Regions from separate parts of the Neobacillus sp. NPDC058068 genome, predicted to be linked through region 1. Evidence: riboswitches for the same ligand, from Rfam matches in the RefSeq annotation. Region 1 holds a riboswitch; each other region holds the start of a gene.
What was found. A riboswitch is a leader RNA that binds a small molecule or an ion and turns the genes downstream of it on or off. The one in region 1 is predicted to bind S-adenosylmethionine.
Positions count from the first base shown of each region.

Region 1 (3,212 bases):
CGGGAACGCATCTTCGACCCCCTGGGCATGAAGGACACCGGTTTCCACGTGCCCGCCGACAAGATCGACCGACTGCCAACCCTCTACGCCCCTGACCCGCAGACCGGAGAGTTCATAGTGTGGGACGAGGCCAAGGGGGGACGCCACAGCCAGCCTCCAGCGTTCCAGGGCGGTGGCGGCGGACTGGTTTCCACCGTCGACGACTACCACGCCTACTTCCGGATGCTGCTGAATCACGGGATGCACGGGACCGAACGGATCCTATCCCGGCCCGCCGTCCAGCTGATGACCACCAACAGCCTCACACCCGAGCAACAAGCCGCCCGAAACGCCATGGCCCGCGACAACGTCCATGTGTCATTCGGCCAAGGGCAGCACGGCGGCTGGGGCTTCGGGATGGCGGTGCGCACCTACCGTGGTGACTACGCGTCCATCGGCCAGTTCGGCTGGGACGGCGGAAGCGGCACCGCGACGTACGCTGACCCGGACAAACAGCTCATCGGAATCCTGCTCACCCAGGTCGGGGCGTCTACTCCGGATTCAACGCAGCTTATCCACGACTTCTGGACCATGGTCTACCAGGCAATCGAAGACTGACACCGAGCCGGCGGTTCTTCGTTCGTTTAAAAAAAGGCCGGTGAATTTCATCGACCTTATTGGGGCAGAACCATGACGTGGCGAGGAGTTGGTTGGACGGAGTGGAAGCGGGCAGGGGCATGGCCGCAAGTCCTTGGAGGTCTATTCAATGCTTGCAATCACCGATGCCCAGCAGGGATATAACGAGGTCATCAATAAATAATTCCCCATTTAATTACATCTACATTGCGGGTGGTGTCAGCTTCGCTGGTACTACCCCTTTTTAAATTGAAAAAATAAATTGATAAAAATGCTCGACTTAAGGATGCGTTATTCCAGGAAGGATTAACGCCTTTTTTGTTGAAGTTATTGAACTAACGGTTAGTTTAGTTAAAAAAGGGCTTGTTTATGAGATAGAAAAAAAAGACTACTGAACTATCAGAAGCCTTATTTTTAATATGTTTCAGTAATAATTTTCCCTGGATGTATCATAATCCTCCTGTAGAGTTAACTTCAGACTGAAACTGATTGGATGATAAAATTTCCTTTACCGTTAATAAGTTGTTATTTAGAGTTTAGAAGTATTCGATTGACAATTTGATAAATTTAAACTATTATCACTTTAGTTAATTAAAAAATTGAATGTAGATTTTTCTTCTTATCCAGAGAGGTGGAGGGACTGGCCCTTTGAAGCCTCGGCAGCAGGTTCTTATGAATACTGTGCCAATTCCATCAAGCACATCGCTTGAAAGATGAGAAGAGGGTAATAAAACTCTCTTCTTAGGAAGGGAGTTTTTAATTTATACATTAATCCAACTTAAACAATAGGAAAACTATAAATTTAGAATAGTAGAGGAGAGAATACAAATGAAATATGGTTTTTGGTTACCGATTTTTGGAGGCTGGTTACGTAATGTGGAGAATGAAAATATGCCGCCTACCTTTGATTATGCAAAGAAAATAATACAATCTGCTGAAAAATGGGGATACTCGACTACCTTAATAGCTGAATTATATTTAAATGATATTAAAGGACCGGAGCATGACTCTCTTGAAGCTTGGTCTACAGCAGCAGCCCTTGCAGCAGTGACGGAAAAAATTGAAATTATGACTGCGATTCGCCCTGGTTTTCATAATCCTGCTGTAGCGGCCAAAATGGCAGCAAATATTGATCAAATCAGTAATGGGCGTTTTACTCTAAACATTGTTTCTGCTTGGTGGGCAGAAGAAGCACGTCAATATGGAGGAATTTTTACAGAACATGATGAGCGTTACGCTCGTACCGAAGAGTTTATTGATGTACTAAAAGGTTTATGGACAGAAGAAACCTTCAATTATTCTGGTCAATTTTACGAATTAAAGGATGCGAAGCTTGCACCGAAACCTGTTCAAGGACCAAACCCGATTCTTTATGCAGGCGGTGAAAGTGAAAAAGGTAAGCAAACCATAGCAGAAAAATGTGATGCTTATGTTATGCACGGTGGTACAGTTGAAGAGATTGATGGAAAAATCACCGATATGAGGGCACGCCGCGAACAAACTGGCAGTGGGCCATTTAGTTCATTTGGTATGGCTGCTTATGTTATTTGCCGTGATACAGAAGAAGAGGCTCTGGCTGAGCTTGCAAAAATCACGACTGTGAAAGACACTAGCGGATATGCTGGCTTTAAAGATTTCACTACTAAATCGCAATTAGAGCAACAAATCCAATTACAGGATTACTCTGTATCCAATCGTGGCCTACGACCGAACTTAGTAGGAACACCTGAGCAAATTGCAGATCGAATTTTACAATATGAAGAAGCTGGCTTAGACTTATTGTTATTGCAATTTTCACCTCAATTAGAGGAAATGGAACGCTTTGCAAAGCAGGTTATGCCATTAGTTGAACAAAAACGTAGTTTAATAAAGAACTAGAGAGGAGACATAATGATGAGCAAGGTATATGTGATACATGAAAATAGTGAGTGGACAGTCCATTTAACAAAAAGGTTAGCGGAACTTGGTGTTCCTTATGAAGAATGGCATTTGGACGAAGGAACGCTAGATTTATCAAAAGAGCCACCAGAAGGAATCTTCTATAGCCGAATGAGTGCATCTTCTCATACACGTGATCATCGTTTTGCAGCTGAATTTTCCGGGCAAGTATTGGCTTGGCTTGAAGCACATGGACGTACGGTGTTAAATGGAACGAGTGCTCTAAAGCTAGAGGTCAGTAAGGTTCTACAATATTTAGAGTTAAACAAGTATGGTGTTAAGACTCCAAAAACGATTGCAGCGGTTGGAAAACAAAACATTTTAAAGGCAGCCGAAGCATTTGAAGGACAGTCCTTTATTACGAAGCATAACCGTGCCGGTAAAGGCTTAGGTGTTCAATTATTCCATAGTATAGAAGCTCTAAAAGCTTATGTGGAAGGACCCACTTTCGAAGAACCGGTCGATGGAATTACCCTTATTCAAGAATACATTCAATCTCCTGAAAGCTACATAACCCGTTGTGAGTTTGTAGGAGGGAACTTTGTTTATGCCGTTAAGGTTGATACTTCGGAAGGATTTGAACTTTGCCCAGCGGACGCATGCCAAATTGGCGATTTATTCTGCCCGGTAGGAGAAAAAGTAGAAGAGAAGCCTAAGTT
Region 1 covers NZ_JBHVSI010000009.1:2,906-6,117, forward strand. The annotation lists gene ACFVSW_RS11880 (serine hydrolase domain-containing protein) at 1-597, shown strand, start outside; SAM riboswitch class I at 1,232-1,335, shown strand; gene ACFVSW_RS11885 (LLM class flavin-dependent oxidoreductase) at 1,444-2,493, shown strand; gene ACFVSW_RS11890 (ATP-grasp domain-containing protein) at 2,509-3,212, shown strand, end outside.

Region 2 (3,212 bases), on a different contig from region 1:
GGATGCTAAAGTGTGCAATCTGGACAAGAGCAGAGATTAGCAGCACGGTTAATAACACGGGATTGCGAGTAATATGCTTCAATACTTCCTTGCTTGAATAATGGGTTTTGGCACCCTTTTTGGCTTCAAGCAGGAATTCTTTTGTGGCAATGACAAGTAGCGCAGAAATGAATATGGAAATGGAGGTCCATTTAAAGGTGGTAGAATAGCCAAGGGAATCTGCCAATATTCCGCCTAACATTGGCCCTAACAACGAACCTGTGATGCTGCCGGTTTGCAATGTACCAAGGACCCGTCCAGCAATCTGTTTCGGTGTTTGTGTGGAAATGAAAGCTTGTGACATCGGGATAAATCCCGAAAAGAATCCCATGAAAAATCGCAGCATAAAAAGCTGCCAAACGGAATGGACATATCCTATAAGAAAAATCGAGAATGCCATTCCTAATCCGGAAAAAATAAGAATTTTTTTCCTCCCATAGCGGTCGCCAATTCTCCCCCAAATCGGTGAAAAAAGGAAGGCGGAAACAAATGTAATCGCAAACGTTAACCCTGACCAATGCTGGACATATTTTTCGGAAAAATCCCCAAACGACTCAATGTACAACGAAATAAACGGCATAACCATCGTCATACTTCCGGCTACAAAGAAGTTGGCAAACCACATGATCAGTAAATTACGTTTGGCACTTTCCTGCTGGTTCACGCTATTAAACACTTCTTTCTAAAGTTATTTCGGTTCCCTAAATATTATCATACCGAAGTTTCTGATGATTATAAAGGGATAGGTCTTACTTTGAAACTTTGCTTTATTTTCCCCTACATGCAAGTGTTTTGAATATTTTTTAAGTAGAAATATTCAAAACACTATTGACAACTTATTAATAGGAGTTTAAATTAAGTTTAATACTTTAAATGAATAATACGTTCTCTTATCAAGAGTGGCAGAGGGACTGGCCCGATGACGCCCAGCAACCGTTCCGACAAGGAATTGGTGCTAAATCCTGCAAAACAATTTTTTGTTTTGAAAGATAAGAGAGGAGTAATCCTTCTATTTGTGATGAAACCTCTCTTTTCTGGAGAGGTTTTTTATTTTACCTAAAAACAAACTTTTCCAATAGGAGTAACGGTGTATTGGTAAGAACAAAAAGGAGGAGCTTTAAAAATGAAAAGGAATTTATTAAAAAGTACGTTCGTATCAGCATTGGCGGCAACGCTATTACTAACTGGCTGTGCTTCTGGCGGGGAAACAAAACAGGCAAGCGGCAATAAAAAGGTTTCACTTGAAGGGGTACCGGAGGCATTTTCCAAAGGGGATCAGTTGAAAATCAAGGTCATTCGTAAAATTGGCGGTGACGACCATACAGCCCAATTCTTAGCCGGGGCAAAAGAAGAAGGAGAAGCATTAGGGATAAAAGTAGACGTGTTTACCGCAAATGGGGACACAGCGAAATTCCACGATGCCATCAATCAGGCATTAGATCAGAATTATGATGGATTTATCATTTCACACGGTGACGACGATGCCACAGTAAACGATGTAAAGAAAATCGTAGAAAAAGGAAAACATGTTGTTGCATTTGACTCGAATCCAAACCTGGCGAATGTTGAAGGTGTGACGCTTACGTCTCAGGATGATGAAGCATTAGCGACCTTAGCACTTGACCAGCTCGTAAAGGATACGAAGGGTAAAGCCAATATTGCTTATCTTTGGGTAGACGGCTTCCCGCCAATGGTCCGTCGGAACAAAGTTTATCAGGATGTGCTTGCGAAAAACCCCGGGCTTAAAGAAGTGGAACGCTTTGGCGTAGCAGCAGCGGATACAAGTGTGCAAACGCAAAATGCCGTTGCGGCGATGTTGAACAAATACCCTAAGGGCAAGCTTGACGCTATCTTTGCTACGTGGGATGCTTTTGCGATTGGTGCAGCACGTGCGCTTAAAGAAGCAGGCCGTGAAGAAGTGAAAATCTTTGGAATTGATGTTTCCAATGCAGACCTGCAGGATATCCAAAGAAAAGGCAGTGCCTGGAAGTATACAGCGGCTGTCGATCCTAAATTAATCGGCGCTGTCGATTTGAGAATACTTGCGAAAAAACTGGCTGGCGAAGAAACACCAAAAACCTATGACTTAGAAGCATCACTTGTTTCTCAAAAAAACCTGCAGGACTCCAAGGATCCAGTGAACATGGTTAATCTTTCAAAAATCATCCCAGGCTGGGGTGAGTCTACGGCATTTGAAGAAGAGTGGATGAAAACGTTAAAGAAGCATTATAAAAAATAATTCCAGCTGGCACTCTCTTATTCAATCGATTAAGAGAGTGTCGTTTTGATAGGGGGTGGCATTTTGACGAGTTCAACATTGGCAATGAAAAACATCTCAATTGAATTTCCAGGCGTAAAGGCGTTAAACCAGGTTAATTTTTCGATGGAAACGGGGAAAATTCAGGCATTGATTGGGGCGAATGGTGCAGGGAAATCAACGTTAATGAAGGTTCTCTCCGGAGCCTATGACCACTATACCGGCGAGATATCGATGGATGGGCAAAACCTGAAGATTCGTTCCCCGAAAAATGCCCAGGATGCTGGTATTCAAATTGTTTACCAGGAGGTTGATACGGCCCTTATTCCGTATTTAACCGTGGCTGAAAATATTATGCTGCTGGACACTGTTCATAACATGGGAAAACGACAATGGATGAAATGGAATAAGCTTCATCAAAAAGCGGCGCAAATCTTGTCCGGTATGAATATTAGACTTTCAACGAAGACGCTGGTGAGCGAGTTGTCACTTGCTGAAAAACAAATGATTTTAATCGCTAGAGCAGTTTCCAATAAGTGCAAGTTTCTTATTTTAGATGAGCCGACTGCACCATTGAGCCATACCGAAACGAGCGAACTTTTTCGGATTACTCGGGAACTAGTTAAACAAGATGTAGGGATTATTTTTATCTCACACCGCCTGCCGGAAATATTTGAAATCTGCGATGAAGTGACGGTTATGCGAAATGGTGAATTTGTTGTGAAAGAGCAGGTTGCCGCCACAACTTCCAATAAAGTGGTTGAGCATATGCTTGGTCAAAAGCTGGAGGAGCAGTTTCCCGAAAGGAATACGACCATTGGAAACAGCGTCCTAGAAGTGAAAGGACTTTCTGATAGAGAAAAAATTAAAAACTTGAATTTTCACGTTAAATCAGGAGAAATCGTTGGAATTGCGG
Region 2 covers NZ_JBHVSI010000040.1:8,005-11,216, reverse strand. The annotation lists gene ACFVSW_RS27270 (MFS transporter) at 1-664, opposite strand, end outside; SAM riboswitch class I at 927-1,035, shown strand; gene ACFVSW_RS27265 (sugar ABC transporter substrate-binding protein) at 1,163-2,278, shown strand; gene ACFVSW_RS27260 (sugar ABC transporter ATP-binding protein) at 2,363-3,212, shown strand, end outside.
Region 2: linked by a shared signal. The riboswitch ahead of ACFVSW_RS27265 (sugar ABC transporter substrate-binding protein) and the one ahead of ACFVSW_RS11885 (LLM class flavin-dependent oxidoreductase) in region 1 are both predicted to bind S-adenosylmethionine.

Region 3 (3,212 bases), on a different contig from region 1:
TAAATCCTCGACATTTTCAATACCAATGGAAAGGCGAATTAAATCCTCAGATACCCCTGCAGACTTAAGCCCATCTGCATCTAATTGCTGATGAGTGGTGCTTGCCGGGTGAATAATTAAGCTTTTTGCATCGCCAACATTGGCAACATGTGCCCACAGCGTAATTGCATCAATCAATTTAGCCCCTGCCTCTTTGCCACCTTTAATCCCAAAGACAACCATGGAGCCGGCACCTTTTGGCAAATACTTTTGCGCTAATTCATGATCCGGATGTGATGGATGTCCAGGGTAAGAAACCCACTCCACTGCAGGATGATTGACTAAGTAATTTACCACTTCCTTCGTATTGGCAACATGCTCTTTCATCCGCACATGAAGTGTTTCAAGACCAAGTGTGAACTGGAAAGCATTTTGCGGACTTAGTGCCGGCCCCAGATCACGTAAAAGCTGGACGCGTGCTTTGATAATATAAGCGACCGCACCTAGTGCTTCTGCATACACGAGATCATGATAACTTGCATCTGGAGTTGTAAAGCCCGGAAATTTCGGCGAGTTCCAGTCAAATTTCCCGCCATCGACAATCACACCGCCAGTTGTCGTGCCATTTCCCAACAGCCATTTTGTGGCCGAGTGAACGACAATGTCTGCACCATGCTCAAATGGCCGGCACAGATACGGTGTCGCAAAGGTATTGTCAATTATTAATGGAACCCCGGCCTCATGAGCAATTGCCGCTACCTTTTCAATATCGAGTACGCGTAAGCTCGGATTACCAATCGTTTCAGCGAAGACTGCTTTTGTTTTTTCAGTAATCGCCGTGCGGAAATTTTCAGGATTATCCGGGTTGACAAATTTCACTTTAATTCCGTATTTAGGAAGGGTAACGGCAAATAAATTATAAGTTCCGCCATAAAGATTCGCGGCAGAGACAATCTCATCACCGGCTTCAGCAATATTTAAAATCGCAAGTGTGATCGCTGCCATGCCGCTTGCAACTGCAAGTGCTCCAACGCCGCCTTCTAATAAAGCCACGCGATCTTCAAAAACGGTGGTGGTTGGATTATGGATCCGGGTATAAATGTAACCAGGCTCCTTTAAGGCAAATAAGTTGGCCGCATGTTCTGTGCTTTTGAATTGATACGCATTGTTTTGATAAATCGGGACCGCCCGAGCACCTGTCACCGGATCTGGCGACAATCCTCCATGAACACTCAATGTTTCAAAACGATAATTCTTTTGATTTTCTCCCATTATTCTCGCTCCTTTTATAACAATACAACAAGCAAAAAACCCCCTCTTCATAAGAAGATGGGGGTCCCACTCTTCTTATCTTCCAGAGCTAAAGTGCTCTGCTGGATTTAGCACCGTGTTAAAAACCGGTTGCCGGGCATCGTAGGGCCAGTCCCTCCGCCACTCTTGATAAGAATGCTTATTGAATTGTTTTTATTGATAGAATATTTAAATAATACTTTACATGAAGATTAATTCCGAGTCAATAACTTTTTGTAAAGGGGCGGAGCGCCGCAAAAACAAACTTGTATAGTAAATTAGTGGAAATTATTTAAATTCTACTTTGAATGGACTTAGTCTAGCTCTGCTCACACCGCCTTTATTTTTGTACGCTCACGGTTTTGTGCTTTTGTTAAAAAGAAGACCGATTCTAGTAAAAGAGTGGTTCTTAGTGGTGCTGAAACCTTTAGCTGCCCTTGCTGTTCGAGAACTCGCAGCCTTTGAGTTCCGTCAAGCAGCTGTTTCATTGCGTTTGGCGATCCGTTAATCTCGTGCTTTGTCTGGAGTGCTTCTGAGTTTTGCAAGATCATGGTACTCCCGTTTTTGATCATTAACTGCATTGTTTGTCCCTCACAGCGTAGGTTAATTTGTAAATCCGCCTGATGAATTAAGGGAAGGACATGCCCCTGGTCTTTGATTTTTGCTAGAAATGCTTCTACCGCTTCCATCATTTCCACCACTCCGGTCTTGTCACTTTTACATTACTTATTCAGCAAGAATTGGAGGAATCCTTTCATTATCACTCGACAATTTCCTGCGCAATTTGGCAGTCTTTTTGAAATTTCCCGAGAAATATGTCGGATATTTATGAAATTTTGGCAGATGCTGATGGTTCCTTTTTCACGGTAAATCCTCTAAATACAAGGAAGAAATACGTCGAACCAATTAAGTATAATCCAGCTGTTATCGTGAACACATAGGCATAGCCCCAGTACGAACCGTACTTAACGACAATTCCTGTCGAAACCGGCCCCATGAACGCCCACCCTAAATTAAACACCATTTGGTTGACGGAGTTGGCGAGCCCCTTCATCGAGTCGTTCACCTTTGACATCATTAACGACATTTGAATCGGGTTCCCGGCATTCATCAATGCCTGGCGGAATAAGAAACCAATGGCTGCCAGCCATAAATGTTCAGTATAGGCTGTTAATAATAGGAATGGAAGCGATGCAAGCTGTAAATAAACAACCGCCTTCACGTCCCCGACCTTTTTGACGACTTGCGGACCGATAAACATCGCCAAGGCGGTTGCTGCCTGCCCCATTGAGATAATTAAGCCAATTGAAGTTGTCGTGGCACTAAAGCGGTCGGCAAAGTACAGGTTTAGATAGGGAATAACTAGACCTGCGCCAAAGCCGATTAACAGCTGGGCAATGGCAAATAAAACAATCAACTTCAATCCGTCACTTTTCCAAGATATAGTCGCGGTCTTTTTTTCTGTTGGTTTAAATTTCGGTTTAGGTAGTTCTGTGAATTTTGTGGTTGGGAAAATCCCAATTAGATATATAACTGCCCCGATTATTAAAGTAAAGCGGATGCTATTTAAATCACTAACAAACAATGAAAATAAATCGGTTAATCCGCCGCCTAATAAGGTTCCTACCACGTTCGCCGCGGTCATTAAGGCAAAATGGAGACTAAATAGATTCACTCGCTGCTCGGCGATGGAATTTTCCGCAAGCCATGGAATTCCTGAAACTTGCAAGAAAGCCATTGTCAAGCCGCTGATAAAGGCAAGCGTAATCAAGACTCCTTGATCAGCAAAAATACTACGGAGCAGCAAGATGACACCTGAGATTAAGATGCCGAAAAAAAACACTTTCTTGCGTCCATAGCGGTCACTAATGAGTCCTGCCGGTACCAAAATAATCGCTGTCGCAAGCGAAGTCATCGCAATAACCTGGCCATTAACCGACTCT
Region 3 covers NZ_JBHVSI010000004.1:221,596-224,807, forward strand. The annotation lists gene ACFVSW_RS06910 (O-acetylhomoserine aminocarboxypropyltransferase/cysteine synthase family protein) at 1-1,251, opposite strand, end outside; SAM riboswitch class I at 1,324-1,426, opposite strand; gene ACFVSW_RS06915 (hypothetical protein) at 1,599-1,961, opposite strand; gene ACFVSW_RS06920 (MFS transporter) at 2,096-3,212, opposite strand, start outside.
Region 3: linked by a shared signal. The riboswitch ahead of ACFVSW_RS06910 (O-acetylhomoserine aminocarboxypropyltransferase/cysteine synthase family protein) and the one ahead of ACFVSW_RS11885 (LLM class flavin-dependent oxidoreductase) in region 1 are both predicted to bind S-adenosylmethionine.